One region of the Idiomarina abyssalis genome, then DNA from elsewhere that is predicted to be linked to it. Evidence: predicted binding sites of a transcription regulator. Region 1 holds the regulator's gene; each other region holds the start of a gene.

Region 1 (10,009 bases):
AAGCTGACGCTGTGCTTACTCTCATCGTACTGTGTGAATGCGCGCGCATAAGTCGCTACTAAATAATCGTAAAATGCACGGTAGAAACGTTCTCGTTGCTGCTTCGTGGTATCACGCAGATAACGACCCAATACTTTCTTAGAAGCATACAAACTATCGACATAAGGCATCATCTCATCTTCGACGATTTCCTTCAGATAGTTAGGGTCATCATCAATTTTGTCCCTATCGGATGCGATACGGTCAAAAGTTGTTTCAGCAACTTCTTTTAGTAGTTCATGTGGATTCTCGTTTCGTATTAAATCAGCCGATGCCGATGCTACAAACAGGAGCATCGCCAACGTTGCTGTTACCCATTTATTTACTGCCATGGTGCTCTCCTTACAACCTAATCGTTACCCTGACTAAACAAGAACTGGCCTATTAAATTCTCCAGTACAAGTGCAGATTTCGTGTCTGTAATCATGTCCCCGTCTTCCAGCATATCAACGCTGTCATCAATAAAGCCGGGTTCCAGTCCGAGATATTGCTCACCTAACAGACCAGAGGTTAGTACCGACAAGGTGCTGGTTTCAGAAAACTGGTCATACTCTTTACTGATAGTCATTTCAACGCGCGGCTCATAGTAGTCGCCCGATAGAGAAATATCGGTAACACGACCAACAACAACGCCCCCAACCTTGACCGGAGAGCGGACTTTCAGGCTACCAACATTGTCAAACTTTGCGTACAGGGTGTAAGTATCACCCGATGTCGTCATGGTGCCGCTCGCTGCTCTTAATGCGATAAAGAACAAAGCTAAAATTCCGACGACAACGAAAACGCCTACCCATAACTGTGTTTTTCTTGATTCCATGGTTATCCACCAAACATGATAGCTGTAAGAATAAAATCGAGTCCTAAGATTGCCAGCGATGCCGTCACTACAGTTGACGTTGTCGCGGCACTGATTCCCGCCGAGGTTGGCACTGCACGATAGCCCTTATACAAGGCTATCCAGGTAACAACAAAAGCAAATACGATTGACTTAATAATGCCGTTGAGTAAGTCGTCCTGCCAATCAACCGCTGACTGCATTACTGACCAAAAAGCACCTTCATCAACGCCCAGCCAGCCAGAACCAACCAGGTAACCACCATAAATACCAACAGCTGAAAACATCAGCGCCAGCAATGGCATACTGACTAAGCCGGCCCAAAAGCGCGGAGCAACAACACGACGCAGCGGATCAACCGCCATCATCTCCAGACTGGACAATTGCTCAGTTGCTTTCATCAAGCCGATTTCTGCTGTTAAAGCAGAACCAGCACGGCCGGCAAAAAGCAGACCGGTGACAACAGGCCCCAATTCACGCAATAACGATAAAGCCACCATGGGGCCAAGACTCTGCTCAGCGCCATAATCAACCAAAATAGTATAGCCCTGAAGGCCTAGAACCATTCCTATAAACAAGCCGCTGACAATCACAATGAGCATTGATAGTACGCCGACAACATACATTTGCTTCACAAACAATGGCCAGGACTTGCGCGGCTGGGGTTTTCCAATGATAGCGCTTATCAGCATTGCTAGTGCATAACCAATGCCAGCAAGGCTATCTAATACTTTGCGCCCGATAGACTGAAGAAACTGGCTCATCCCTCGCCCCTTAACAAGTCCGTTGTGAAGTCATCATCCGAATAATGAAATGCAACAGGGCCATCTGCTGAACCGTTCAAGAACTGCTGAATAATTGCCGTTTCGTTGTTTCGCAGTTCATCAGGCGTGCCCTCACCGACCACCTTTTTATCGGCTATGACATAGGCGTAATCCGCAATCGACAAGAGGTCGTTAACGTCATGAGACACAACAATGGAGGTTAGCCCCAGTGACTCATTTAAAGATTTAATCAGTTTTACGATTACCCCCATAGAAATAGGGTCTTGTCCGGCAAATGGCTCATCGTACAAAATTAAATCCGGGTCTAATGCGATTGCTCTTGCTAGTGCAGCTCTTCGTGCCATGCCGCCAGAAAGTTCCGATGGCATTAAATGGCGAGCTCCCCGCAGGCCTACAGCCTCAAGTTTCATTAATACAACGCTACGAATGAGCTCTTCCGGTAAGTCCGTATGTTCGCGCAGCGGAAACGCCACATTTTCGTAAACCGACATGTCGGTAAAAAGAGCGCCACTTTGAAACAACATGCTCATACGCTTTCGCAATTGGTACAGTGCATCGCGTTTTAACTTAGGAACTTCTTCACCGGCGACTTTAATGCTGCCACTGTCAGGCTTAAGCTGCCCGCCAATAAGACGCAGCAACGTGGTCTTGCCGATTCCGCTGGGGCCCATTACAGCAACCATTTTGCCTTTGGGAACAGTAAGCGACAAGCCGTCATAAACCCGGTGGCTTCCATGCGCAAACGTTAGATCCTTAAGTTCTACCAAATTTGTCACGACAATTTCCTGTTAGGGTTTCCATGCCATTATTTTAGCGGCATTCGGCATAACCTGATACCGATAAAGTGTTGCAAATCTTATCAGCGAATCGATTCAATTTCTGTCAATTCATCGACAAGTTTCAGTAAATATTGTGCAAAGTCCTCACGTTCATGTACGCAGGCTTCGCATAAGTTTAGCTGTTCAAACAAACGAGCACCATGAACAGCATAAAACAGGGTCTTACCGACTTTTTTGCCGGCGATACGTTCAAGTCGCTGCAAAGTAACAGCAACATGCTCTTTTAACGGCCCCAGCAGCTCAGGGTTGGTTGCAGCGGCGGCCAGCATGCCACTACCCAGACGTGAACATTCGGCGTCAGTATCAAGAGCTGCTAGTAAGATACTTTTTAACTCCCCTTTTGGGTCATCGCTAAATTGTTGATGATAGGACTCACGTAAAGCTTCATACCTTTCAACTCGTCGTTTGAGCATAGCCTGTAATAAACAGTCTTTACTGTTGAAATGGTAGAGCAACCCGCCTTTACTTATTCCTGTCACTTGGCTTAAAGCATCAAACGTCAGGTGTGCAGCCCCTTCTGCCGCGACCAGCTGGTCTGCCGCATCCAGAATGACTTCCCTGTTACTGGGTCGTCCTGCTCCTTTTTTCTCTACCATAACGTCTTCACTTTACCTGTAGTCACTTTATTAACCGTCTGGTTGGTATAGTAATTATTTTTACAATAAAATACAAGATTTACCTGAGTACGGTAGGCAGAGTTGTATTGAATGACGTATTATACAAGGCAAAAGCACAACGCCAGAGGCATGACAATGAAGCAAGTAACCCAGAATTTTCGGCTGCTGGGCGAACAGGTACTGGATATCGAAAAGAAAGCGATTGAAGGTTTATATCAATATTTAGATGATAACTTTGATGCTGCCTGCCAAACGCTGTTTAACTGCAAAGGTCGGGTTATCGTTACCGGCATGGGAAAGTCCGGCCATATTGGCGGGAAAATAGCCGCAACACTTGCCTCTACCGGCACGCCTGCTTTTTTTGTTCATCCGGGCGAAGCCAGTCACGGTGACCTCGGCATGGTGGCAGCCCAGGACGTGGTTATTGCCATATCAAACAGCGGCGAAACAGCCGAAGTACTGAACATTATTCCGGTCATAAAACGCCTTGGTGTTCCTTTAATATCAATGACAGGCAAACCGGACTCCACTCTGGCAAGACTTGCCGACACCCATGTTTGTATTGCTGTTGAGCAAGAGGCGTGCCCACTGGGCTTGGCGCCAACAGCCTCTACCACAGCAACTTTGGTTATGGGTGATGCATTTGCCGTCGCTCTGCTGAACGCCCGCGGCTTCACCGCCGATGATTTTGCCTTGTCTCACCCTGGTGGCTCTTTAGGCAAACGATTGTTGCTTCGCCTGCACGATGTCATGCACACAGGCGACAGAGTTCCGATGATTCCGGCTGACGCCATTATCAGTGATGCCTTGTTAGAAATGTCGCGCAAAGGCCTGGGCATGACCGCTGTAGTGGATGAAAATAATCGCCTGGCCGGTATCTTCACCGATGGTGATTTGCGCCGCATTCTGGATAACCGGGTGGATGTCCACAAAACACCAATAGCTGATGTTATGACCCGCTCCTGTACGACCGCTAATGCAGATATGCTGGCCGCAGAAGCATTAAAACTGATGCAGGACCGCAAAATTAACGGGCTTATCATCACGAATGATGATGGTCATCCGTGTGGAGCGATGAATATGCATGACTTACTACAGGCGGGAGTACTCTAATGGAGTGTGTTAATACTTGGTACGGTGATATTGATAAAAGCCTGTTTAGCCGTTTTTCCGAAATTAAGTTACTGGTACTGGATGTGGACGGCGTTTTTTCTGACGGTCGAATCTATTTAGGCAACGACGGTGAGGAACTCAAGGCATTTCACACCCGTGATGGATTTGGCATGAAAGCGTTAAAAAAGTCCGGCGTTGAGACCGCGGTCATAACCGGCAGAACTTCACGCATTGTCGAACATCGCATGGAACATTTAGATGTTGGTCACATTTATCAGGGCCAGAACGACAAAACAGCTGCTTTTAATGAGCTGCTGAAGAAATTGAATTTGAGCACCGACCAAGTCGCCTATGTGGGAGATGACACCCCCGACTTAGCTCTGATTAAGGCAGCCGGTCTGGGTATTGCAGTACAGGATGCTCACGCATCGGTGCAGCAGCAAGCCGATTATATTACCCGTTGTCACGGTGGATACGGAGCGGTACGCGAAGTCTGCGATCTCATCATGCTCAGTCAGGGCCAACTGCACCTGGCAACAGGAGCCAGTGTGTGAGCCGACGAGTTACTGTCATTCTTATTCTGCTATTCGGTGCCGGGCTTTTGCTTGTCTGGCGCCCTTTTGGTGATGATGCAGACGACAATAATGCCACCGCAACCCGCATGATGCGACCGGATTTCACTGCTTTTGGTCTGGAAACCCGCATTTTTGAGAGTGACGGCTTACTCGCACATAAAATCAAGTCAGAGAAGATGTCGCATTATAATCAAATAGGCTTAACCGAACTCGAGCAGCCTACGTACACTGTCTTCTCAGAACAAGGTGACGAAATTTGGGAGGTTAGCTCTGCACAAGGGACTTTCTACGATGATCAAACTCTTATTTTAGAGCGCGATGTTGAAATCCTTGCGTTAGAGCCTGATACTCGAATTAAACAAGTGTTAACCGAATACCTGATTGTTGATTTGAAAAATCAATCAATGAGCACCGAACACCCGGTGAGCATTCACGGACCCCGGCTATTAATTCGTGGTAACGGAATGAGTGCTGACCTGAAAGCTGAACGAATGGAGCTAAAAAGACATGTTAAAACGATTTTCCAGCCTGCTGAGTAGTTTTACTCTTATTGCCTTGGTGCCTTGTGCAGTTATGGCTCAGGGTAAGTCCGACTTTAGTCAGCCTATGGAGGTAGAGTCGAGCCAGGAAGAGCTGGACATTAAAAACAACCGGCTAGTTTTAACGGACAATGTCATTATTCGTCAGGGATCGTTATTAATCAGAGCAGACAGACTTGAAGCCTCGGCCAGCGAGAATGCAGAACAAGCCGATACTTTTGTTGCAGAAGGCACTCCTGCTACTTACAGCCAGACTCTGGATGATGGCAATAAGATAAACGCAGAGGCCAACAAAATTACCTATTTTCAATCGGAACAGCGCCTGGAGCTTAGCGGAAAAGCCCGTATTTCTCAGGGTAGCAGCAGTTCCAGTGGTGATCTCATCACCTATGATTTAGACAAACAAACCATAACCGCGACCAGTTCCGGTGAAGAAGACAGTCGCGTCATCACCATTTTTACGCCAAAGGCAAAAACTGACTCCAACGAGAAAAATAACGAGAACCCTTAATATGGCAACCTTACGAGTTAAACACTTAGCCAAAAGCTATAAAAGTCGCCAGGTTGTTAAAGACGTTAGCCTGGAGGTGAGCCAGGGACAGGTTATTGGATTATTAGGGCCTAATGGAGCCGGTAAAACAACCACCTTTTATATGATTGTCGGACTGGTTAACAGCGATAAAGGCCAGATTTTACTGGATGATAACGACCTCACTTTACTGCCAATGCATGAGCGGGCGCGCAGAGGTATTGGTTACCTGCCACAGGAAGCTTCTATTTTCAGAAAGCTCACCGTACGTGACAACCTGATGGCCATTTTAGAAACCCGCAAAGCGTTATCAGACAACGACAGAGAAGAACAGCTCGATGCCTTACTCGAAGAGTTTAATATTGGGCACATTGCCAACAGCCAGGGAATGAGTCTGTCAGGCGGTGAGCGCCGACGGGTTGAAATAGCCCGGGCCCTGGCAGCAGAACCCACTTTTATTCTTTTAGATGAGCCTTTCGCCGGTGTCGACCCCATATCCGTCATTGATATCAAAAAAATCATTGAGCATTTAAAGCAACGCGGTATTGGCGTATTGATTACCGACCATAATGTTCGTGAAACCCTATCGGTTTGTGAACACGCCTATATCGTTAGTCATGGCGAACTTATTGCCAGCGGGGATGCAGAAAGTATATTATCGAATCAACAGGTTAAAGACGTTTACCTCGGTGAGCAGTTCACCTTATAACGTGAAACCGGGACAGTCATTATGAAGCAAAGTCTGCAGCTAAAAATTGGTCAGCATCTGACCATGACGCCACAACTTCAACAGGCCATTCGCCTGCTGCAGCTTTCCTCGCTCGATCTTCAGGCTGAAATTCAGGATGCACTGGACAGTAATCCTCTATTAGAAGTTGAAGGCGATGCCAGCAACGAAGCTGACAATTCCGAAACCCGAAATATCGAAGAGCGGGATGACAGTCAGCGAGAAACCTCAGACGTTATAAAAACTCAGGAAATGCCGGACGAGTTACCGGTAGACAGCAGTTGGGATGACACCTACTCCAGCCAGACACCGGTTAATGGGGCCGCGTCCTCTGGTAAGTCTTTTGAAGGTGACTTTGAAGTTTACCAGGGCTCGACCAGTGAGTCGTTGCAAGATCACTTACTTTGGCAAATGCAGCTTTCTCACTTTTCTGAGGAAGACACCGCCATAGCTGAAGCCATTATCGAAGCCATAGACGACAACGGCTATCTAATGGTCGATGTTGATGAGATTATTGAAGCGGTGCGCCTTCCGGAGGTGGAAGCAGAAGAAGTTTGTATGGTGCTTAAACGCATTCAGCACTTCGACCCAATAGGTGTGGGAGCACGCAGCGTCAGCGAATGCCTTGCCATCCAATTGCGGCAACTAAGCGACGACACTGAGTACAAAGAAACTGCTCTATGTTTAGTGACTGAACATATGGATTTACTGGGCAGCCGGGATTTTCGCACCATTCAGCGTAAGTTAAAGCTCTCGGAAGACGACTTGCGTCAAACCATGCGCTTGATTCAGCAGTTGCATCCCCACCCGGGTGAGCAAGTTGCACAACAACCCGTTGAATATGTCATTCCGGATGTTGCTGTGACAAAAAAAAATGGGCGTTGGATGGTCGAATTGAACCCCGACAGCGTACCTAAATTAAAGGTCAATGAAGAATACGCGGCCTTGAGTAAAGCAGCTAAGTCAGTAGCCGACAGCCAGTACATAAAAAACCACACGCAGGAAGCGCGTTGGTTTATAAAAAGCCTGGAAAGTCGCAATGACACGTTGCTAAAAGTTGCCAACTGCATAGTGCAACGCCAACAGGGCTTTTTTGAGCATGGCGAAGAAGCCATGAAGCCTATGGTTTTAAACGATGTCGCCGAAGCGGTGGATATGCACGAAAGCACCATTTCGCGGGTGACAACACAGAAATACTTACACTGTCCGCGGGGCGTGTTTGAGTTAAAATACTTTTTCTCAAGTCATGTCAGTACTGAAGGCGGTGGTGAGTGTTCAAGCACTGCAATACGTGCTTTAATTAAGAAGATGGTCGCTGCAGAAAACCGCAGTAAACCGTTAAGTGACAGCAAAATTGCTGAACTGATAGCTGAACAAGGTATCCAAGTAGCAAGGAGGACAATTGCGAAGTATCGGGAATCGTTAAACATTCCATCATCGAGCCAACGCAAAAGTCTTTTGTAACTTTGTTAACTGCAAGAAGGAAGACGTTATGCAAATTAATTTGACCGGTCACCACATCGATATTACCGAAGCTTTACGTGACTACGTAGACACAAAATTTGCCAAGCTGGAACGACATTTTGACCACATTACTAATGTTCACGTCATCCTAAATGTTGAAAAAACGATTCAAAAAGCGGAAGCTACGCTGCACGTGAATGGCGGTGAAATTTTTGCCGACGCAAAACACGACGATATGTACGCGGCCATCGACGGTTTAATCAATAAGCTGGACCGTCAGGTGATTAAACACAAAGAAAAAATGAAACAACATTAATCCATGCAACTGAGTGAATTGTTAAGCCCCGACTGCACCAAGTGTGCAGTCGAGGGCGCAAGTAAAAAAAGACTGCTTGAAACCATTAGTCAAATCGTAGCTCCTAAGTTGTCCGGCATTACCCGCCATGACATTTTTGAGAGCCTATTGAACCGTGAGCGTTTGGGCAGTACGGGAATTGGCTTAGGTATCGCAATTCCTCATGGCCGATTACCCAATGCTAACCACCCGGTTGCGGTATTACTCACGCTAGATGAGCCGATTGAGTTTGACTCTATCGACAACCAACCCGTCGATATTATATTCGCGCTTCTGGTACCAGAATCCGAACACGAAAACCATCTGCAGACTTTAGCTTCTGTCGCTCGCCGTATGAATGACAAAGACTGCACACGTGCATTACGCCAGGCTGACTCCGACAAAGACTTATACCAATTATTTATTGGCGAAGGTGAGCAGTCGCCATGCAACTGATCATTGTTAGTGGTCGTTCCGGTTCAGGTAAAACCATCGCGTTGCGGGTCCTTGAGGATTTAGGTTTTTACTGCGTTGATAATTTACCCATTAGCCTGCTACCCACGTTAGTCCATGCTGTTATCGAGCAATACCAGAAAATTGCCATTAGCATTGACGTTCGTAACTTACCCGAGCACTCCGAAGAACTGCTGGATTCACTCAACTTTTTGCCTAAAGGCGTAGAGCCCGAAATTCTGTTCATTGATGCAGACGACAACACCTTATTAAAACGTTTCGGTGAAACCCGGCGACTACACCCGCTCTCGCAAAAAGAACTGCCTTTACTGGAAGCGCTGCAAACCGAGCATAAGATGCTTGAGCCTATTATGGAACGTGCCACCTGGCGCCTCGACAGTAGCGACTTGTCATTGCACCAGCTGAGCGAACAGGTTACTGAGCGTGTACTTGGTCGCGCAGATAAAAAACTCATTATTGTCTTTCAGTCATTTGGCTTTAAATACGGCTTACCCAAAGACGCCGACTTTGTTTTTGACGCACGAATTTTACCGAACCCACACTGGCAACCTGAGCTAAAGTTGTTAACGGGGTTGGATACCGATGTACAACTCTTCTTCCGCCAACAACCTTTAGTCACTAAGTTTATCTATCAGCTGGAAAACTTTCTCGACACCTGGTTACCGCATTTTCAGCGCAGCAACCGAAGTTATCTGACTATTGCCACCGGCTGCACTGGTGGTCAGCACCGTTCAGTTTATATCTCTCAGCAGCTAGCCGAGCGCTTTGAACAAAAAGACCTAAAGGTTCAGGTCAGACACCGGGAGTTAAAGCGAAATGGATAAAGTTTGCAGAGACCTGATTATTCGCAATAAACTGGGTCTGCATGCTCGCGCCGCAACCAAGTTGGCTCAATTGACACAAGAATTTGATTCAACCATAACGGTGCGACAAGGCGAACAATGCGTGAATGCCGCCAGTGTAATGTGTCTCATGCTACTGGCCAGCCAACAGGGTAAATCTGTTGAAGTGTGTGCTGAAGGAAAAGATGCACAAGCGGCGCTGGATGCTGTTAGTGCGTTATTTGAAGATCGCTTCGAGGAAGACGAATAAACATGATTGCGGAACTGTCCGACAAAGAATATGCCATGCAGCGCATC
Region 2 (10,009 bases), 340 kb from region 1:
GCTGCACAGAAAGAGTCCGTTGATTTGGCTTTTTTGGAGAAAGATTTACTGTCACTGCTCAATGAAACCAATGAAGGCATACAGCGAATTACTCAGATTACCCGAGCACTTACCCAGTTCACCCGAAGCTCGGGGTTACAGGACTGGTGTGACATTCATAAGCAGATTGATACAACCTTACGGGTAATGAGCGGTGAGCTTCGGCGTAAAGTTGATATAAGCCGAAACTATCTGCCGGATTTACCGCTTGTCTACTGTGACCCGGCTAAGGTCAACCAGGTTTTAATGAATGTCCTGTTAAATGCAGCAGATGCAATTGAGCGTTTTGGCGTTATCCGCATAACGACCAAATGTCACAGTGGCCAAGTCGAAGTGATTATTGAAGACAATGGTTGTGGTATGAATGAAGAAACCGCCAGAAAAGCAATTGAGCCTTTTTATACCACTAAGCCTGAGGGCGAGGGTACTGGCCTTGGTTTGTCAATTAGTTACAGCATTATGAAAAGTCTTGGTGGGAGCTTAAGGATCTCCAGCGAATTAGGAGAGGGAACCCGAATTTATTTGGCTTTCCCCGTCCCGGCAAATAACTCCGAGGATGAGCATGGAATATAATTGGTTACCGATGGTTGCCCGCAGTTACTGGCGTTCTTTGACTCTGGCGTGCTGGTTATGGGGGAGTATTGGCTGCTTCGTTATTAGCGTGGGTCTGGTCAGCGTTAGCTTTCGTATGTCATTAACCGATGCTTTATTGGCTGCTGGCGTCGGCGTCGCTGGTGTTGTGTTTTCTTACTTTCGGCGGCTTCGTCTTTTTATTCATCGTCAACGGGTTATTTGCTGGATAATAGCCGGGTTCTGTTTTCTGTTAAGTGGCTGGCAACTGTATTTTGCTTTTCAGACAGATTTATACGTGTTTCCCGGTTTTTTAGCCGCTATAACCGGAGTTGGACTCATTTTCCTGCCCTTTTTCACGGTTTCTAACAACTTGCGCAAAGACGGAAACTGGTTATGGATAATGCTGTTACTTTATATCCTTGCGAGCATTTGGTGGTTTTATGCGCTAAACCAGACTTTGCATGGTGCCAGTGTTTTGCAGGACTCTGTCCCCGGCGTTATCTTGGTAGGGCATTTTCTCATTTTGACCATGCTGTATATTTGCCGGGATGTTATTTTGAACTTCCATCAGCTGACCTCTCAGCGAGACAAAGCGTTGGAAGAACTCCATCGTTCAGAGCAACATTATCGCTCGCTGTTTGATCATAACCCCAATGCCGCTTTTTCATTAGATTTATCCGGTCGTTTTACCGACTTGAACAAATCAGGTGAAAATTTTCTGGAAAGAGAGAAAGATAAAGTGGTTGGTCAGCATTATGAGAATGTTCTTGCGTCAAATGAGCTGCCTCGTGTTGCATTGTTTTTCGATAAAGCACTGAAGGGTGAGCCAATGCATTATGAAACAGTTATACAGAGACGCTCAGGTGAACGGCTTAATTTAAGCGTCAGTAATATCCCAATGCATGAAGACGGTAAAGTTGTTGGTGTTTTCGGTATAGCGCAAGATATTACCTCAATTAAGAAAACCTACAGTGAGCTGGAGCAGGTCAACGACGAGTTACAAAATTTTGCGGCCGTCGCCTCGCATGACCTGCAGGAACCTTTAAGAAAAATTGTGAGTTTTGGTGAGCTGTTAAAGCAGTCGGAATTAAAAGAGCAAGAGAGGGATTATCTGGAGCGAATGGTTTCAGCATCTCGTCGTATGCAGCAACTCATTGCAGAAATACTTGAGCTGGCAAAACTAGGCCGGGACTCTTTAAAACTGGAACCTGTTGATTTGAATGATATTGCCAGTCAGGTGTTGGAGGAGCATCAAGCAAAGCTTTCAGCTATGGGGGCTCAGGTCGAAATAAACCTTAGGCATAGGCTAACCGCTGATGCTAAATTACTTGCGCGGGTGTTCGATAATTTATTGACCAACGCAATAAAATACGCCAGAAAAGATAGAAAGTTAAAAATAGAGCTATATTCTACAGCAACAAGTGCCGATAGAGTCACTATTGCGTGTTCAGATAACGGTATTGGTATTGAAGCAACTTACCATCAATCGGTTTTCCGTCCGTTCAAGAGGCTGCATTCTCGTAGTGAGGTACCCGGAACGGGAATGGGGTTAGCTATTGTTAAGAAAATTATCGATCTACATAACGGAGAAGTCAGTTTAACAAGCCATATTGGCCAGGGGACGACCTTTAAGCTCGTTTTACCGAAGTAACTTTTGCTGGAATGATTATGAATTTATCCGTAACGGAAGCACTGAATATTCTGCTGATAGAAGATGACGCAGACGATTACATTTTGACTCGTGATTTGTTATTAAAAGGCGCGCCTGAATACCAGCTTAGCTGGGTGAAGTCGAAGCAAGAAGCTATAGAAAAAGTTCAGCAAGAAGACTTCGATGTCATTCTGTGTGACTTTCACCTTGGAGCAGATGACGGACAAGCAATTATTGAGTGCTTGCGAGAGAACCATGTAGAGACTCCGGTTATTTTTCTGACCGGGCAGGGTACGGATGACCTGAGTAAAAGAGCCATTCAGTTAGGTGCAGAAGATTACCTGGAAAAATCCGAAGTCACGCCGTTGGCTTTAAAGAAAAGCATTTATTACACATTGGAACGGCGTAACTACCAGCGAGACTTATTAGACAGTCAGCTGACTTTCGAATACTTGCTGGAAGACAGCTTGCAACCGGTTGTTTTAGCCGATCACAACCGAGTGATTATGTATGCGAACCCTGCGGCAGAGAAACTTCTTTTGCAAAGCAACGCAGAGCTCCGCGGACGCAAGTTGCCTTTAGAGTACAGTAGCAACTATGCCTTTAGTCATGAAGCCACTCTCAATTTAGCTGATGGTAAGCAAAAACGAGTGCGACACTATAGCATTCAGACATACTGGCAGGGGCAGCCGGTTCGGTTAGTGCATTTTGAGGATATAACCAACCGTATTGAGCTTGAACAGAAAGTGGCCTTTTTTGCTAACCACGACACTTTAACCGGCTTGCCTAACCGAGTTCTGTTAGCTGATAGACTGCAACAAAGCCTAACCTTGTGCCGACGTAACGACGTTGAGTTGGCGGTTGTTTTTATTGGTCTCGATGGGTTTAAACCAATTAATGATACTTTGGGTCACACAATTGGCGACAAGCTGCTGCAGGCAGCTGCCGAGAGATTGAACGAGTGCCTTCGGCCCGGCGATACTTTAGCCCGCATGGATGGCGACGAGTTTGTTGCTGTTTTGCCTGAGCTGAGTCACTCAAGTGACGCTGTGGTAGTCGCCGAGCGTTTAATTAAGGCGATGCAAAGTCCGTTTATGATTGATGACAGTGAGCTGCACCTGTCGGCAACGGCGGGGCTTGCAATAACCAACAGCTACAATGAAGACCCGCTTAAGCTGGTACAGCAGGCGGATATCGCGATGTACGAAGCCAAGCGTTTTGGAAATGGAAGTTATCAATGGTTTGATCAGAAGCTCGATAACCAGGTTTCTAAGAACCTTAAGATACGAAACTCTTTGCAGGCTGGTATCGAGAAGCAAGAATTTGAGTTGTTTTATCAACCACAGTTTTACCTTTCTAATGGCGAAGTTACGGGGGTGGAAGCGTTGATCCGCTGGAATCATCCGGAGCTGGGCATGGTCTCACCCGATGATTTTATCGAAGTTGCAGAGAATACGGGTCAAATTGTCCCTTTGAGTGGTTGGATTTTACGGCAGGCCTGTAAAGACTTTCTTCTGCTGGCTGCCAAGAGAAGTACACTTACTACGGTGTCTGTGAATATCTCTACGGTTCATATTTTGCGGTCTGAGTTTGTTGATACGGTGCGGGAGGTCATTACAGAAACCGGAATTAAGCCGGCACAGCTGGTGCTGGAAATTACGGAATCTGTCTTTATGCGGAACCCCGAGCTGGCCATTAGTAAACTCCATGAGCTTTCTGAGCTGGGTGTTAAAGTGGCGTTGGATGATTTCGGCACAGGCTACTCAAGTTTAAGTTACCTAAAAAACTTACCCGTGAACCTGCTAAAAATTGATCGTAGCTTTGTCAATGACATGGTTTCAAACAGCCATGACTCGGCGATTATTGAAGGGATCATTTCTATGGCCCATCATCTGGGACTGGAAGTATTAGCCGAAGGGGTTGAAACCAGCGCGCAACAAGAATACTTACGTCGATGCCACTGTGATGCGATGCAAGGCTTTTTGCTCGCGAAGCCAATGGCCAAAGAGCAAGTACTGAGCTTTCTGCAAGACTACCGTAGTAACATCAATGAGAAACTCAAAGAGCACGAGCGTCAGGCTGTTCTCATTGTTGATGATGAAGAAAATGTCCTGAAGTCGCTTCAGCGCCTGCTGAGAAGAGACGGCTACCATATTTTTACGGCGTCTAATGCTGAAGAGGCTTTTAATATATTGGCGCATGAGCCGGTGGATGTTGTGATTTCTGACCAACGGATGAGGAATATGCAAGGCTTAGAGTTTCTGTCGAACGTGCGAAATATGTACCCCGACGCCGCCCGTATTGTACTGACTGCTTATAGAAACGAGGATGCTTTAACTCAGGCAATTAATGAAAGTGAAGTGTATCGGTTTTTAGATAAACCCTGGGATGACGAGGTGTTACGGCAGACGGTAAGAAACAGTTTGCGTCCCCGGCAGGAGTCGAACCTGCGACCTTTCACTTAGGAGGCGAATGCTCTATCCAGCTGAGCTACGAGGACGTGCCCGCGATTATGCCAGAAGCTGTCGCGGGTTTCACCCTCAGTTAACCGGCACCACCCAGTCGTTCACCTGAATATTATGTAACATATTTCCTTTAGTCAGCTTAGCAATAGCCGTAGATTGCTGCACTTGGGAAACTTCCACCTCAAATTCACTCACCTGCCATTTCTGACGGTAACGGCCCTGATCATCGGTAAAGTGACTGGGCTGAACAACTTTAAGCTTATCGCCCGGGCTTACGCCGTGTTTTTCACCCAAATTAAACTGAAGCGTTTTTTCATCGACGGCAATAATTCTGGCTCGTACCGGTTTGCAAACTACCTGCTCTTTCACACCAGAGGCTAAATCGCGCAAGCCGCTGTCTAGTGCGGCACCGAAGGGCTCGTTCCAAAACTGTGCTGTGGCAACATCAACATCGATGTTGCGATCAAAAGTCCAGGGCTGAGTGTCTTCGACTCGTGCGCGGGTAACCAGTTGTCCGGTTGTCGCATCCAGCAGGTAAAGCGTTAAGGCGTAGTGGCGGTTTGGATCGCTGGACCAGAACCAGTTAGAGCTGGTGTCCATCATGGCTAAGTCGTCAAACATACCAAAGACAACAAACTGACTGTCGTTGGCTAAACCGAGGCTACGAGCCATGCGGCCCAGCTCTTCCAGGTTAAGGCCATTCAGTGCTTGCCCAAGCCCCGCGTGTCGCTGCAAGGTATGAGAAATATGTAGTTGGCTGCCGACACCGCCAAGCTCACGCGCTAAACGCTCTGCGGCAACTTCTCCAATTTCCCAGATTTGTCCCCAGGTTCCATGGGCGCGATCGCGCAATTCAAACGGGACGATAGTAACGGAGTTTTTGTAACTGCTTCGAGTGCAGTCGCCTTCGCGGTTCCAGATGTCAGCTCGCAGCAGGACAATAACGCGGTCATCACGAACTTCTTCGCGAACAATAGTGACTTGGTCCACGTTACCCTGACTGCTCCATTGGGTTTCAGTGTTTCGTAATACGCCGTCAACCACTTGTTGAATACTGGAGATATTTCCGCCAGAAGTGAGAAGCGCTTGTTGCAGCGCATTTTCTATAGCTTTTTGACGTGCTGCATCGGTATCGCCGTTTATAATGCGGGCGGTACCCTGGGCTTCTACCCAACGTGCTTCGCTCGGCATAGCGATAAAGAAAACAGAAGTGATCAGCAGCAGGGTTTTCCAGTTCATGGTGTTATGCATCCCAAGTGTCAGTTTTTAGTCGTTACTTTGCTATTGGAATTAGCTGCAAAAACCCTGCCATGTTGAAAGAGGAAATCAGAACCTAGTAATAAACAACGCGCTTCACTTTTTGCTGGCGGTTTGTACTCTGATACAGGCGATGTACTTTCTCAAAATCCAGACGTAGTTCAGTCGCGTAATAATCGCCAACCGTGTAGGTTTTTACCACTTCGGCACCACGAATAACACCGTCAACGGAAGCCTGAAAGCTGTCCTGGTTTAACGCCCAGTCTTCAACTGAACTACCACCGGCAATACGTTGACCATACACTTGTTCGGCCAGCTCGCGATAGGCCGCAAGTTTGGAGGCACGCATAGCGTTCAGATCTTTTAGCTGAGCGTTTTCGCCTTGCTGAGTTTCGATAGGAGCGTAACCAACCGCATTCAGAACCGGGAATTCATCCGGGGTCTGAGTTTCCCACTCAACGTGTTTTTGATCATACGCTAAGTTGTTGTAAGCACTACATCCGCTTAATAGCAGTGCAGATGCGAGTAACGCGAAAGAAAGTAGATGCTTAGCCATAACGACCTCTGATAGAACAAAGTACTTATGGTTGTAACGGCTGAATGGCAGAAATCTTTAGCGGATTTTGCCTTTACTATCGTAGGTGAGGCTGTCTTTTCGTGCAGACTGTAAAATGGTTTGTTTCAACTGGTCGATACTATTCAATGTTGACTGTACCACCTGCTCGTTGACCTGGCTTTGGTGCTGGACGTTACTCAGGGTGCTTTTTATTGCGGCAACGGCTTCGGCCAAATTGGGATCATCTTTGAGCTGTTCTTTATCGGGGTGTTCGGCAAGCTGTTGGTCGAGTTGATTAACTCTGGCCAGGGCTTTTTCTTTTGCTTCTGTAATGGCATTTACATCAGCGTGTTGGCGGTCAACTATGGCGTTTAGCTCACGTTGCTGTAACAACGCAAGGGTATCTAGCGAGTCCGCCATTTCCTGAAGGAGCTCATTGACAGGCGCCAACACGGTCATTATTCGTTATTGCCGTTACTGAACAAGTCAGATTCAAATTGAGCCAGTTTATTCGCTAACTGCTCAACATTTATTTTGTATGAACCGCTTTCAATATCCGCTTTGATCTTGTCAACTTTGGCTTGATCAATTCCGCTGCTGTTCATGGCTTTTTCTTGTAAACCACCCAGTTGCTGCGCTTCACTTGTTAAAGAAACGGCTTCTCCGCCTTTTTGCGAAACCGATGCAGGCTTGCCCGGAGCATCGTTCTGCACTTGGCGATTACTGGATTTGCTGTCAATGTTGGCATTTTTCAGCCCGGCATTGTTAATATTAATTGGCATTGTGTTTAGCCTCGCTAGATAAAGTCTCTCGGTTACTTATCGACCGTACTCAAAAAAACTTAAGTAAATATTTTAACAATTTTATAAATTGACGGTCACTTCATTTAATCCTGTGACAACAGCCTGTACCGATTTGTTCGACCGTGCGTTTTCAACAACCACAGATTCACCTTTAAGGCCATCAGCCAATGCCCTTCCGGCAGCAGTAATTCGCAATGTTTTATCCTGAGCTACTATTGTAACGCTTTGGCCCTCACATACAAGACAGGTGTCGCTGGCGCTTATTGCTTGCCCTGCGCTAATGCGCTTTTTAATGCGAGCGCCCACTAAAGCTGTTATGTCGGTGAATACATTGGAGCGCACACGGTTAAGGTCAATTTCAGAATAAACTAAGTCACTCTCGCTTATCATTTGCCCCGGCGACATTGGAGAAGCAGCTGTAACGACATTTTTATAATGATATATACGGACAGGCACGTAAGTTCGCCAGTGAGCGGCTGCAGTGCACTCGATTTCAATTGTCGTGTAACTGTCTAAAGTCGCGTTATTGGCTAAATCGACTTTCGGCTGTTGTGGGCAGACTTTTGGCGTCATGCGAGGGTCAAGGTTATTCGCAACAACTTCCACGCGTCCGTTATCAGGGGCTGATACTCTTTGCTCTACGTAATTGTGAGCCAACTCCTGTAAAGCTTTGTAGTCAAAGCGCAGGTTCTGCTTTTTACTGGTTTCATCCGCGTTAGCCGAGTCTATACCGGTAAACACTGCAGCAAAAATAAAAAGCGAACTGATCAGTAGCGATTTACGTACTATCATAAAAATTCCTGATGTTATTCGTTAAGGTTCTCTGGTCGAGTGCCGAAAAAAACGGTATAACGTCAAAAGTTCGGCAGTTCGATGGTTTCAGTATGGTTGTTGTTGATGTAAGCAAGTACCGTGCCGAAGTAGAGGTCCCCTGCCATATAACAGGAGTGAATAATGGCCAGTATTCTTGATTCAGTGAATCAACGCACACAAATGGTCGGACAAAACCGGCTGGAGCTTTTAATGTTTAACCTTAATGGCAGGCAGCGGTTTGGCATTAACGTATTTAAGGTGCGTGAAGTTCTGCCTTGTCCTAAACTGACCGCTATGCCTCGGCGAAACCCTCTTATTCGAGGTGTTGCGCACATTCGGGGGCAGGCTATTTCCATTATTGACTTAAGTATGGCGACTGGTGGGCCCGAGTTAACCGGTATTGAAAATCGCTTTGTAATTATTGCGGAGTACAACCGAACCATTCAGGGGTTCCTGGTGGGTGGAGTTGACCGCATTATTAATATTAACTGGGAAGATGTCATGCCACCGCCGAAAGGCACAGGCAGGGGCGCTTACTTAACAGCCGTTACTCAAATTGAGGATGAGCTGGTTGAGATTATCGATGTTGAGCGAATCCTTGCTGACATTATGCCAACCAATATGGACGTCAGCGACGATGTTGCCAATGCGCCAATCAACGTGGCAAAAGAAGATTTAACCATCTTAATTACTGATGACTCTTCAGTTGCCCGTAATCAGATTAAACGAGCGTTGCAGTCTTTAGGAATTTCGTTAGAGGTTAAGAAGAACGGTAAAGAAGCTTTAGACTATTTAAAAGAGAAGTCCAAAGAGGTTGGGGGGCTTGTGCATCCTCATGTTCCGGTATTAGTTTCTGACGTTGAGATGCCGGTAATGGATGGGTATACCTTAACCGCCGAAATTAAGGCTGATCCAAATTTGCGTGATGTTCACGTTATTTTGCATACATCATTGAGTGGCGTCTTTAATCAGGCTATGGTGAAGAAAGTTGGAGCCGATGATTTTATTGCAAAATTTCATCCGGATGAACTAGCGACCGCTGTTCAAAAATGGCTTAATACGGTTGTAGACTGACGTTTTACGTCAGGTGAGATATCGGACCTGGCGTGAACGTCAGGCTACGAAACAAAAACCGAAATGGAAGTAGTTTATATAACGTGTTGAATCGCGAATTAAGTTTATCGGAATATCAGGAATTTCGTCAGTTTCTGGAGCATCAGTGCGGAATTGTACTGGGTGAGAGCAAACTCTACCTGGTGAAGAGTCGTTTAGGCCCTTTGATGGGGCGTTTTAATGTCGACTCTTTAGCTGAACTGGTAAAACGTTCAATGAAAATTAGTGAACGTGCCTTACGTGCTGCGGTAATTGACGCAATGACCACCAACGAGACTTTGTGGTTCCGTGACACTTATCCGTTCGAAATTCTGAGTAACCGAATCTTCCCCGAATATAAAAATCATTCCGGACCTTTAAAAATATGGTCGGCTGCCTGTTCATCAGGACAAGAGCCGTATTCTATTGCGATGACGTATTTAGAGTATAAGGCGAAGAGTCCCGGCGCATTGCGTGCCGGAATAAAGGTAACGGCTACGGATATTTCGAATAAGGTTCTGGAGCAGTGTGGCATCGGAGAATATGACAGCCTTGCTTTGGCCCGCGGCTTGTCAGCAGAGCGACGTAAAAAGTTTTTCACCGACGCCGCAAGTAAGCCTGGTTCTATGAAAATAAAAGATGAACTTAAGCAATTCATTCACTTTCGTCATCTGAACTTATTGGACAGCTATTCTTTGTTGGGTAAGTTTGACGTAATTTTTTGCCGCAATGTTCTTATTTACTTTGCCCCGGAAGTAAA
Region 3 (10,009 bases), 350 kb from region 1:
AGGTAACACAAAAGTGGGTGACGGTGTTTTAACCTCGTCGGTGGCGCAGCAGTTTAGCCAGGGAACACTGGACTTCACTGAAAACTCGTTGGATATGGCTATTTCAGGTAACGGCTTTTTTGCGACTACCGATGGCCTTGGCTCACGTGATATGACTTATACCCGTTCAGGTGCTTTTAAGTTAAACGATGACAAGTTCATCGTTGATAACCAAGGTAACTATCTACAGGGCTACCAAGTTGACCGTAACAGTGGTACCGCATCATCGGTGGCTTTGGCTACGACTCAACCTATTCGTATTCCGGATGTAGCTGGTGCACCACAAAATACCGATAATGTCTTTACTGCTTTTAACGTTGATGCGCGTCGCTCACCGATAGATGGCGCTGCTAACCCATTTGATCCTGATACACCAAGTACGTATCACAGCTCTACTTCTGCAACTATCTATGATTCATTAGGTGAGTCACATACATTATCGACTTACTATGTGAAACGGGATAATAACCAATGGGACGTTTACGCCACTTTTGATGGTGATGAAATCGACTTAGCTCCGACGGGAACAGCGGTAGCATCCCCTGATACCTCAATTAATGGCAACTCAGGGTTACGCCTAACCTTTTTAGGAAACGGTGAGCCGGATGTTCCAGCCGGACAAACGACGTTTGATCCCGGTTCAATTGACTTGTCAGGTAATAACGCCGCGGGCGACCCGTATTTAAACAACGGTGCAGATGCCCAAACGGTCCAGTTTAACTTCCAGGATCTTTCGGGTACTACCAGTCCTACTCAGTTTGCTTCAGATTTTGAGGTGACTAACCTTGATCAGGATGGCAGCACAGTTGGACGCTTAACGAACGTGGATATTGATAAGTCAGGTTTAATTGCGGCAACTTACTCTAATGGTGATGTTCAGTACCTGGGTCAGGTTTCCATTGTTCGCTTTGCTAATGAACAAGGCCTGACGCAAATTGGTGGTACCAAGTGGCGTGAGAGCATTGACTCGGGCGAGCCGCTTTCTGGTGAAGCGAATACCGGTACTTTTGGTGGTATTGAAGCTTCTGCGCTTGAAAACTCAAACGTTAACCTGACCAAAGAGTTGGTTGACTTAATTACAGCGCAACGTAACTTCCAGGCAAACTCACGTTCGCTTGAAGTTAATAACACCATTAATCAGACCATTCTTCAGATTCGTTAATCGCTTTTATCTGTCGATTAAAAAGACGCCTTCGGGCGTCTTTTTTTGTTTCTGGCATGAAATCTGCATTATCAAACGCATATGACAAAATTTTGGCTGGAGGTCAGCTATGGACAAGATGCTATGGGTAGCGATGAGCGGCGCAAAGGAGAATATGAACTCCGTTGCCGTACGCGCCAATAACTTAGCTAACGCCAATACCACGGCATTTAAAGCCGACTTACAACAGGCAAGGGCAATGCAGGCCTTTGGTGAAGGTTTGCCGACTCGTGTGTTTTCTATGACAGAAAGCCCGGGGCAAAACTTTGCCAGTGGGGCAATACAGGCGACCGGACGTAACATGGATGTTGCGATTAAAGACCAGGGCTGGATTGCGGTCGACGACGGTAATGGCAATGAGCGTTACACCCGAAATGGCAGTCTGGAAGTTGGCACCGATGGCATGTTGAAAAACTCCAATGGTCAGACGGTATTGGGTGACAATGGCCCTATTTTTGTGCCGATGCCGATTGATAATTTGGTTATAGGCTCGAACGGGAATGTGTCGATTCGTCCAATGGGCGCGCCGGCGGATGCTATGGAGGTGGTTGACCGGATTAAGTTGGTGAACCCACCGAACGGTAATATAGAAAAAGGTAATGATGGTCTGTTTAAGCTAAAAGACGGGCAACAGGCTTTTGCGGATGCCAACGTGAAACTGGAAATTGGCGCTCTGGAAGGGAGCAATGTCAATAGTGTCGAAGAAATGACACATATGATCGCATTGCAGCGCCAGTACGAAATGAACGTCAAATTAATGAAGACGGCCGATGAGAACGCACAGCGCTCAGAATCGCTGATGAGAATGAGCTAATCGTAGCCCGAGGAGAAACACTATGAACCCAGCATTATGGATAAGTAAAACCGGACTGGATGCGCAGCAACGCGATATTTCAGTCATTTCCAACAACCTGGCGAACTCCAGCACGATTGGCTTTAAGAAAAGCCGGGCGGTGTTCGAAGATTTGCTGTACCAAAACATTAATCAGCCAGGCGGTCAGTCCGCACAGGACACTGAGCTACCTAATGGTTTGATGCTTGGTGCCGGTACCAAAGTAGTTGCAACGCAAAAAGCACATACCCAGGGTAATGTTCAGACAACGGACAACTCACTGGATGTGATGATTGACGGTAAAGGCTTCTTTCAGGTGTTGATGCCGGATGGAAACATTTCCTATACCCGTAATGGTCAGTTTTCACTGAACGAAGAAGGTGAAATGGTAACGTCAGGTAACGGTTATACCATAGAGCCGGCTATCCAGATTCCTGAAGACGCGATGTCGGTAAGTATTTCGCAAGAAGGTGAAGTAACGGTTACTCAACCCGGCAACCCGGACAATGTTGTTGTCGGGCAGCTTAACCTGGTTAACTTTATTAACCCGGCGGGCTTACAACCTATGGGTCAGAATTTATATAAAGAGACAGCCGTAAGTGGTGCGCCTTTAGAAGCCGTTCCCGGTGTTGACGGAATGGGGAATACCATTCAGGGCGCGCTGGAAACCTCAAATGTGAATGTAACTGAAGAGCTGGTGAATCTGATTGAAAGTCAACGGGGTTACGAGATGAATTCAAAAGTGATTTCTTCTGTAGACCAGATGTTGAGCTATGTGAATCAGCAGCTTTAATTGAATAAATAGCGGGTGAGTCTATGCGTTTTTTACTTTTTACTTTAACAGCGTTGGTCATGGCGGGGTGTGCGCAAACGCCACATAAACCGATGCCAAATGACCCATATTACGCACCCGTATTACCGGAAGAGCGTGCCCAGCCCGTTGTACCAACAGGCTCTCTATTTCAGGACGCTTACGCAGACAACCTGTATTCCGATATTAAAGCGCGGCGGTTAGGCGACATTATTACTGTGACGCTACAGGAACAGACAACGGCCAGCAAAACGGCAACCACTGAAACCTCAAAAGAGAGTTCGGCAGAACTCGGCGCACCAACGATGTTTGGGCGTGATATTACCGTTGGCGGTAACCCTTTATCGGCAGGCGTAAATGGCACCAGAAACTTCAGCGGTGACGGAAGCTCTGATCAGAGTAATCAGCTTAACGGTGAGATTACCGTTACGGTTATAAAAGTACTGCCAAACGGTAATTTAATTGTTCGGGGTGAAAAGTGGATGCGAATTAATACCGGCGACGAGTACATTCGTTTAACCGGTATGATCCGGCCTCAGGATATTACTGCAGCTAACCAGATCCCATCCACTCGCGTGGCGAACGCGCGCATAGAGTACTCGGGTACAGGCAGTCTGGCGCAAGTTCAGGAGCAGGGTTGGTTAACTCGGTTCTTCAACAGCCCAGTATGGCCATTCTAAGGAGTAAGGCATGAGAACGGTTAAATTCATTGCACTTTTGGTCAGCCTGATGTCAATGCTGGTTGCTCCGGTACAGGCTTCACGCATCAAAGATATTGCGTCGGTTCAGGGCATTCGTGACAACCAACTTATTGGTTATGGTCTGGTAGTCGGTTTACCGGGAACGGGTGAACAGACGCCGTTTACCGATCAGACATTCCGCACCATGCTGGGTAATTTCGGCATTAATATTCCAGCTAATGAACGACCCAAAATTGATAATGTGGCGGCCGTTGCTGTGCATGCCAACTTACCGGCTTTTGCTAAACCAGGTCAAAAGATTGATGTGACGGTTTCTTCTGTAGGTAGCGCAGACAGTTTGACCGGCGGTACTTTGTTACAAACCTTTTTGAAAGGTGCCAATGGTGAAGTTTATGCGGTTGCGCAGGGCAGCCTAATTGTGGGCGGCTTAGGCGCCGAAGGTAATGATGGTTCCCGTATTGTTATTAACACGCCGACGGTCGGTCGAATTCCGAATGGTGGCGTCGTTGAGCGTGAGGTTCTGTCCGGTTTTGGCTCTTCCGATTACTTTACCTTTAACCTGCACCAGTCAGACTTTACGACAGCCAAGCGTATGGCAGAAACCATCAACGGTTTAGTTGGTGAAGGCACAGCACAGGCGGTAGACGCGACTTCCGTGCGGGTGAGGGCACCTCGAGATATGAATCAGCGGGTTAGCTACATGTCGACACTGGAAAACCTGGAAGTGCAACAAGCCTCGGCGGCCGCGAAAATTATTGTGAACTCGCGTACAGGGACTATTGTGGTTGGTCAGAACGTTGAACTGCGCCCTGCAGCCGTTGCACACGGCAACATGCAGGTGACCATTGCCGAGAACGTGAATGTGGATCAGCCAAACCCCTTTGGTCAGGGAGAGACTGTTGTTACACCCCAGTCGATAATTGACGTCAATCAGGATGATGCCCGTATGTTTGTTTTCGAGCCTGGAACCACGCTGAATGATTTGGTTCGCGCAGTGAATCAAATTGGGGCAGCTCCCAGCGACATGATTGCTGTCCTGGAAGCATTGAAACAAGCCGGTGCGTTATCTGGCGAGCTCATTGTAATCTAGCGGCGGTTTAAACTATGACGGTTTCAGACTCTCATCTAAAGCAAGCGCAGCACGCCATGGACACCCACAGCCTGGACGGGCTGCGGAAGCGTGCGTTCAAGCCCGATGACAAAGAAGCCTTGATGGAAGCCGCGCAGCAGTTTGAAGCCATATTCCTGAATATGGTGATGGGCAGTATGCGTAAAGCCAACGCCGTGTTTGAAAAAGACAACTTGTTGGATAACCGTTACACCAATATGTACCGCGATATGTATGACCAGCAGCTGACTTCAGAACTGTCCAGCCAGGGAACCCTGGGCTTGGCTGAGTTGATGGTAAAGCAGTTAGGTGGTGACGACAGTTATGTTCCGGCATCAATGAACCGCAACGGCGCGAACCTTGACGACCCGCGCATGAAGAACCGCGCCGACATGAGCAATGCCTCGCAGAAAGTCAGTGACCAGGGCGGCATTGATGCGGGTCTGTATTACGGGAATCAGCGAGTGAATACCGCCAAACTGAGCGATGGCGATGCGACTTTTAATTCCCCGCAAAGCTTTATTGCTGCGCTAAAACCTCATGCCGAGAGAATCGCCAAAGAAGCCGGTTTAAATCCGGATGTTCTGATGGCGCAGGCGGCACTGGAAACCGGCTGGGGCAAGCGTTTGGTACCAGGGCGTCACGGCGGTTCCAGTAACAACCTGTTCAACATTAAAGCGGATACGCGCTGGGAAGGCGATAAGTCTCATGTCAGCACCCTGGAGTTTGACGGTGAAGTCGCCCGCAAAGAGCGCGCAGCGTTTCGTTCATACGCCAATGTGGAACAGAGCTTGCAGGACTACGTAAACTTTATAAAAGAACATCCGCGTTACCAGCAGGCACTAAAAGTCGCTGATAATCCGAAGCAGTATACGCAAGCACTGCAGGACGCCGGTTACGCGACCGATCCGCAATACGCACAAAAGATTCAGTCGGTATTAAATAACCCGGCTTTTATTGATAAAGAAATTTAGGAATGCGGCAGGCGGCAAAAAATTGCCGTGTTGGCTAAATAATATTCGCTCGGTGCCGATAACGGTCATAGAGTAACTGGAGAATCATCGATGAGTTTTGACTTATTACAACTCGGTAAAAACGGGATACTGGCACACCAGCGTAGCCTGCAGACGACCGGTCAAAACATTAACAATGCAAATACGCCAAGCTACGTGCGAGAGCGTACAGAATACCTTGAGTCTTCTTACGGCGGGCTTGAGCGTGTTCGTGTGCAGAGAATGATTGATGAGTTCGCCAACCGACAACTACGTACCGACATTTCCAAAGTTAGCTATTATGAAGCTAACCTTCAGCAGGCAGAACAGCTCGATACTTTGCTAGGTGACAGTACAACTAACGTGTCATCCAGTATTGAAAATTTCTTCAATACGCTGCAAGACGCTAATAATGATCCAGGCTCAGTAACGGCTCGTCAGCTTATTTTGGCCGACGCCGATGCAATGGTGACTAAGTTCAATGACTTTTCCGGTTATCTGAATGACCAAAAAGATATCATTAATGACCGACTCAAGTTGTCTACGGATCGCATTAATTCTATCGCTGAGAATATTGGTAGCCTGAACGAACGGATTTTTGCTTCACAGGGCGGCAGTAATGCAAATGGTGATACCAACGCGCTGATGAACCAGCGGGACGAAGAGTTGCGTAAGCTGGCCGAGCTGGTTCAGTTCAGTGTCATCGAACGTGACAATGGCGGTTTAAGTGTGCACCTGAAAAATGGGCAACCTTTAGTCCTGGAAGATGGGCGATTTAATTCAGTAGCGGTTAAGAATAATCCTAACACTGAGCGTCTGGAGTTTATGCTTCAGAAAGAACATGGTGGTGGCAGTAAAAGCGAATTCTTAGTGCCGGTTGATGAAGTTGGTGGTCAGGTAGGCGGTTACCTCGAGTACCGAGATGAAACCTTAATGCCAACTCAAAGACGTTTAGGCCAGTTGGCTGTGCGTATTGCTGATAGCCTTAATACTCAGAACCAAAAAGGTATGGATCTTGATAATCAATTGGGACGTAAGCTCTTTGACTTGTCTTTGACTGAAGCCTCCGGTCTGGCATACGACGAAAATACCGGCAATGCTGAAGTAACTGCGCTGGTGTTAGAAGGCAACAGTGAATCCTTTCCTTCTGAAAACCTGCAGGTGACAATGACCAGCGCAACAGATTACGAAGTTGTGGCTGTGGACGCTCAGGGCAAACCTCTGGACGGTGCTGATGTTGTTACCGGTACTTTAACCGCCGGTAGTGCTGACATTGTTGAGTATGGTATTTCTTTAAATGTTGCGAATACAGCAAACGCCGGAGATAAATTTTTAGTAAAACCAGCAGAGAGTGCGGCTTCTGAAATCAGTTTAGCGGTTCGCCGGCCCGAGGATATTGCGCTTGCGAGCCCTGTTCGTGTGAAAGACGGCATGGATAACCAAGGCGCTGCCAGTATTGAACTGAGTGCTATTAACACCCCCGACGACTACTACGATACAGCCAATAATACATTGCTGGACAGTGCTCCGGCGCGCATAGAAATAACGGGCAAGACAGGTAACTCGTATGACCTGGAAGTTTTTGCTAAAGATGGCACCAGTTTAGGTACGGTTACAGGAACAACCGATCTAGACGGAGTTCTAGCGCAAGCAGGCTTAGCTGACCCTGATTACGATGTAGATATAAACGGAGAACCTGCTGTAGGTGATTCTTATGAAATGGAATACAACCTCAACGGCTTTGATGACAATAGTAATGGCCAGGAACTGTCTGATCTGCAACGCCAACAACTTGTACGCCGTGACGGTGCGGAAGACTTTGAACCGACTATGACCTTTAATGAAAGTTATGGTCGTTTGGTGTCGGATGTTGGTAGTAAGGTGAGCCAGAATCGCGTATTGCGTGAATCAGCTGAAGCAATTAAGGGCCAAACCGAAGCTTTGTATGAGTCACAGTCAGGTGTGAACCTGGAAGAAGAAGCGGCTAATTTGATTCAGTATCAGCAGGCTTATACTGCATCGGCCCGCATTATTACAACGTCGCAGACCATTTTCGATACGCTGCTGCGTTCGTTAGGTTAAAGAGGTGAGATAAGATGAGATTAAGTACCAGTTTATTTTATCAGCGAGCCCAGGACAGCCTGACAACGTCTCAGTCTCGACTGGACAAAGTGCAACTGCAGTTGACGAAACAAACCCGTATTCTGAGCCCGGCGGATGACCCGATCGGTAATTCACAGGTGTTGGCTCTGGATGAAAAGCTCGCGCAAAATGCGCAGTTTGACCGTAACTCAGTAACGCTGGAGAATAATCTGCGCCGTGAAGAGAGCGTACTGTCTAATATGGTTGACTATGTTCAGCGCGCTCGTACCTTAGCTGTTCAGGCAGGGAACGGCAGTTTGTCAGCTGAAAACCGGGAGGCTGTTGCGCTTGAACTGCGAAATATTGAACAGGCCTTGTTTGACTTCACTAATGCTCAGGACGAAGCCGGTGAATACATTTTTGCTGGCTATCAAAACCGTATTCAACCAATGGAATACGATAACGCATCCGAGTCTTACTCTTACCGCAGCGATGATGGGCAACGAAAAATTCAGTTATCACCCAGCCTGTATCTTCCGGCAGGTGACCCGGGCAGTAAAGTGTTCAACGGGTTATCCAAGCGTGTCGATATAGACTTCACTGCAGGAGATAACTTGGTTAAGAGTTTAAAAGCTGCTGATAGAGAAGCGCTTGCCAATTATTGGGATGCCGGGGATCCTGACACTCAATCTGCAAGCATTCAGTTTGGTGCCGGAACATACGATGTTCTTGATGGTGGCGGCAACGTAGTACAGGCGGCTGTACCTTATAATCCAGGCGATACCATTACCTACAATGGTGTTGAAATTGAAACAACCAATGATGTTGCTAACGGTGACGTTATTGATTTTGACATTGGTGAACCGGTGTCTAGAAACTTGGTGACTCAGGTAGCTGATTTGGCAAATGCGCTGGAAAACTCCGGTCCTGAAGATAAAGGTTTTTTCCGTGAGGAAATTGCCTCTTCTTTAGATTCTTTCGATGATGCAATTTCAAGTCTTACGGATACTCAGGCAAAAGTCGGCGCTCGTTTAAATGTTCTGGAGAGCTCCAAGCTAAGTAATGCAGATATTGAGATTATTAATAAGAAAGCACGCTCAGATATTGCAGACGTTGATTATTCGACAGCAGTGACTGACCTCATTAAAAACGAAACAATTTACTCAGCCGCCCAACAGGTATTTTCCCGGGTGAGTCGTTTAAGTTTGTTTGACTATATCTAATACACCCCTGTGGCCTGACGTTAACGTCAGGTCGCTGATTTCAGCTGACGTAATTGTCAGGCTAAAAAAATCTAAAAATTTTTCAAAAAAAGATTAAAGCTCCCCAAACTCCTGCCGATACCCTTTGTGAGAGGAAATTTTAACCAGGCGAAACACGAAGCCGAACACTTCCTCCAGCTTGGCAACAACGATTGAATCCAAGCTTAGGCCAGAAACTGAGGAGCATTATTATGCCTTTATATGTAAATACTAACGTCAGCTCATTGAACGCACAGCGTCAGCTGATCAGCTCAGGTAACTCGCTTGACCAGGCATTCGAACGTTTGTCGTCAGGCTTCCGTATCAACAGCGCAGCAGATGATGCTGCAGGTCTGCAAATCTCAAACCGCTTAGGTTCACAGATTGACGGCCTTAACCAGGGTAACCGTAACGCTAACGACGGTATCTCTTTGGCGCAAACAGCTGAAGGTGCATTGGACGAAATTACCAATACTTTCCAGCGCGTTCGTACTTTGGCGCAGCAAGCTTCTAACGGTTCTAACACTGACGAAGACCGTGTTGCAATCCAGGAAGAAATTGATGCCCTGATGACCGAAGTTAACCGTATTGCAAGTGACACTACTTTCGGTGGCCAGAACTTGCTTGACGGTAGTTATTCAGCTAATTTCCAGGTCGGTGCGGATGCAAACCAAACCATTGGTATTACTATGACTGGGGTTGCTGGTAACGATATCAGCGCGGAAGGAGGATTTACGCTCTCTGGTATCGCAAGTGTTGCTTCAGCCGTAACAGGGAACCAAGTATCCAGCATCGTTGGTACAGCCTATGCTGCAGCTGCAGACAATGCAAGTTTTGCTGCAATGTTTGAGTCAGGAACAATTTCTGTAACTTCAGAAGCTAACGCACAAGTTGTTTTAGCTGGCATGGACTCAATGGTTGCAGTTGTTGATAAGAAACGTGCTGAACTGGGTGCTACTCAGAACCGTTTCCAGTCAACTATTCGCAACCAGGGTAACGTTT

Evidence for each region. The regulator sigma-54, encoded in region 1, starts transcription at its own class of promoters, with help from an activator protein. The targets are predictions, from matches to a motif close to GTTGGCACGNNNNTNGNNT.
Region 2: the regulator sigma-54 is predicted to act here: its motif matches at 8,246-8,264, upstream of flgA (flagellar basal body P-ring formation chaperone FlgA).
Region 3: the regulator sigma-54 is predicted to act here: its motif matches at 1,252-1,270, upstream of K5X84_RS03355 (flagellar basal body rod protein FlgF).

Annotation. Positions count from the first base shown of each region.
Region 1 is NZ_CP081832.1:366,686-376,694, reverse strand. Features, by position in the region: gene K5X84_RS01880 (MlaC/ttg2D family ABC transporter substrate-binding protein) at 1-371, opposite strand, end outside; gene mlaD (outer membrane lipid asymmetry maintenance protein MlaD) at 389-856, opposite strand; gene mlaE (lipid asymmetry maintenance ABC transporter permease subunit MlaE) at 859-1,638, opposite strand; gene K5X84_RS01865 (ATP-binding cassette domain-containing protein) at 1,635-2,435, opposite strand; gene K5X84_RS01860 (TetR/AcrR family transcriptional regulator) at 2,519-3,094, opposite strand; gene K5X84_RS01855 (KpsF/GutQ family sugar-phosphate isomerase) at 3,251-4,228, shown strand; gene kdsC (3-deoxy-manno-octulosonate-8-phosphatase KdsC) at 4,228-4,782, shown strand; gene lptC (LPS export ABC transporter periplasmic protein LptC) at 4,779-5,342, shown strand; gene lptA (lipopolysaccharide transport periplasmic protein LptA) at 5,311-5,853, shown strand; gene lptB (LPS export ABC transporter ATP-binding protein) at 5,855-6,580, shown strand; gene K5X84_RS01830 (RNA polymerase factor sigma-54) at 6,602-8,062, shown strand; gene hpf (ribosome hibernation promoting factor) at 8,091-8,378, shown strand; gene ptsN (PTS IIA-like nitrogen regulatory protein PtsN) at 8,382-8,852, shown strand; gene rapZ (RNase adapter RapZ) at 8,843-9,694, shown strand; gene K5X84_RS01810 (HPr family phosphocarrier protein) at 9,687-9,962, shown strand; gene mgtE (magnesium transporter) at 9,965-10,009, shown strand, end outside.
Region 2 is NZ_CP081832.1:707,013-717,021, forward strand. Features, by position in the region: gene K5X84_RS03270 (sensor histidine kinase) at 1-612, shown strand, start outside; gene K5X84_RS03275 (sensor histidine kinase) at 602-2,263, shown strand; gene K5X84_RS12570 (EAL domain-containing protein) at 2,281-4,728, shown strand; tRNA gene K5X84_RS03295 (tRNA-Arg) at 4,690-4,763, opposite strand; gene K5X84_RS03300 (flagellar assembly protein FlgT) at 4,804-5,967, opposite strand; gene K5X84_RS03305 (LPP20 family lipoprotein) at 6,062-6,541, opposite strand; gene flgN (flagellar export chaperone FlgN) at 6,599-6,961, opposite strand; gene flgM (flagellar biosynthesis anti-sigma factor FlgM) at 7,000-7,323, opposite strand; gene flgA (flagellar basal body P-ring formation chaperone FlgA) at 7,405-8,136, opposite strand; gene K5X84_RS03325 (chemotaxis protein CheV) at 8,299-9,231, shown strand; gene K5X84_RS03330 (CheR family methyltransferase) at 9,315-10,009, shown strand, end outside.
Region 3 is NZ_CP081832.1:718,984-728,992, forward strand. Features, by position in the region: gene flgE (flagellar hook protein FlgE) at 1-1,201, shown strand, start outside; gene K5X84_RS03355 (flagellar basal body rod protein FlgF) at 1,311-2,054, shown strand; gene flgG (flagellar basal-body rod protein FlgG) at 2,077-2,865, shown strand; gene flgH (flagellar basal body L-ring protein FlgH) at 2,889-3,563, shown strand; gene K5X84_RS03370 (flagellar basal body P-ring protein FlgI) at 3,574-4,674, shown strand; gene flgJ (flagellar assembly peptidoglycan hydrolase FlgJ) at 4,689-5,666, shown strand; gene flgK (flagellar hook-associated protein FlgK) at 5,757-7,766, shown strand; gene flgL (flagellar hook-associated protein FlgL) at 7,781-8,989, shown strand; gene K5X84_RS03390 (flagellin N-terminal helical domain-containing protein) at 9,220-10,009, shown strand, end outside.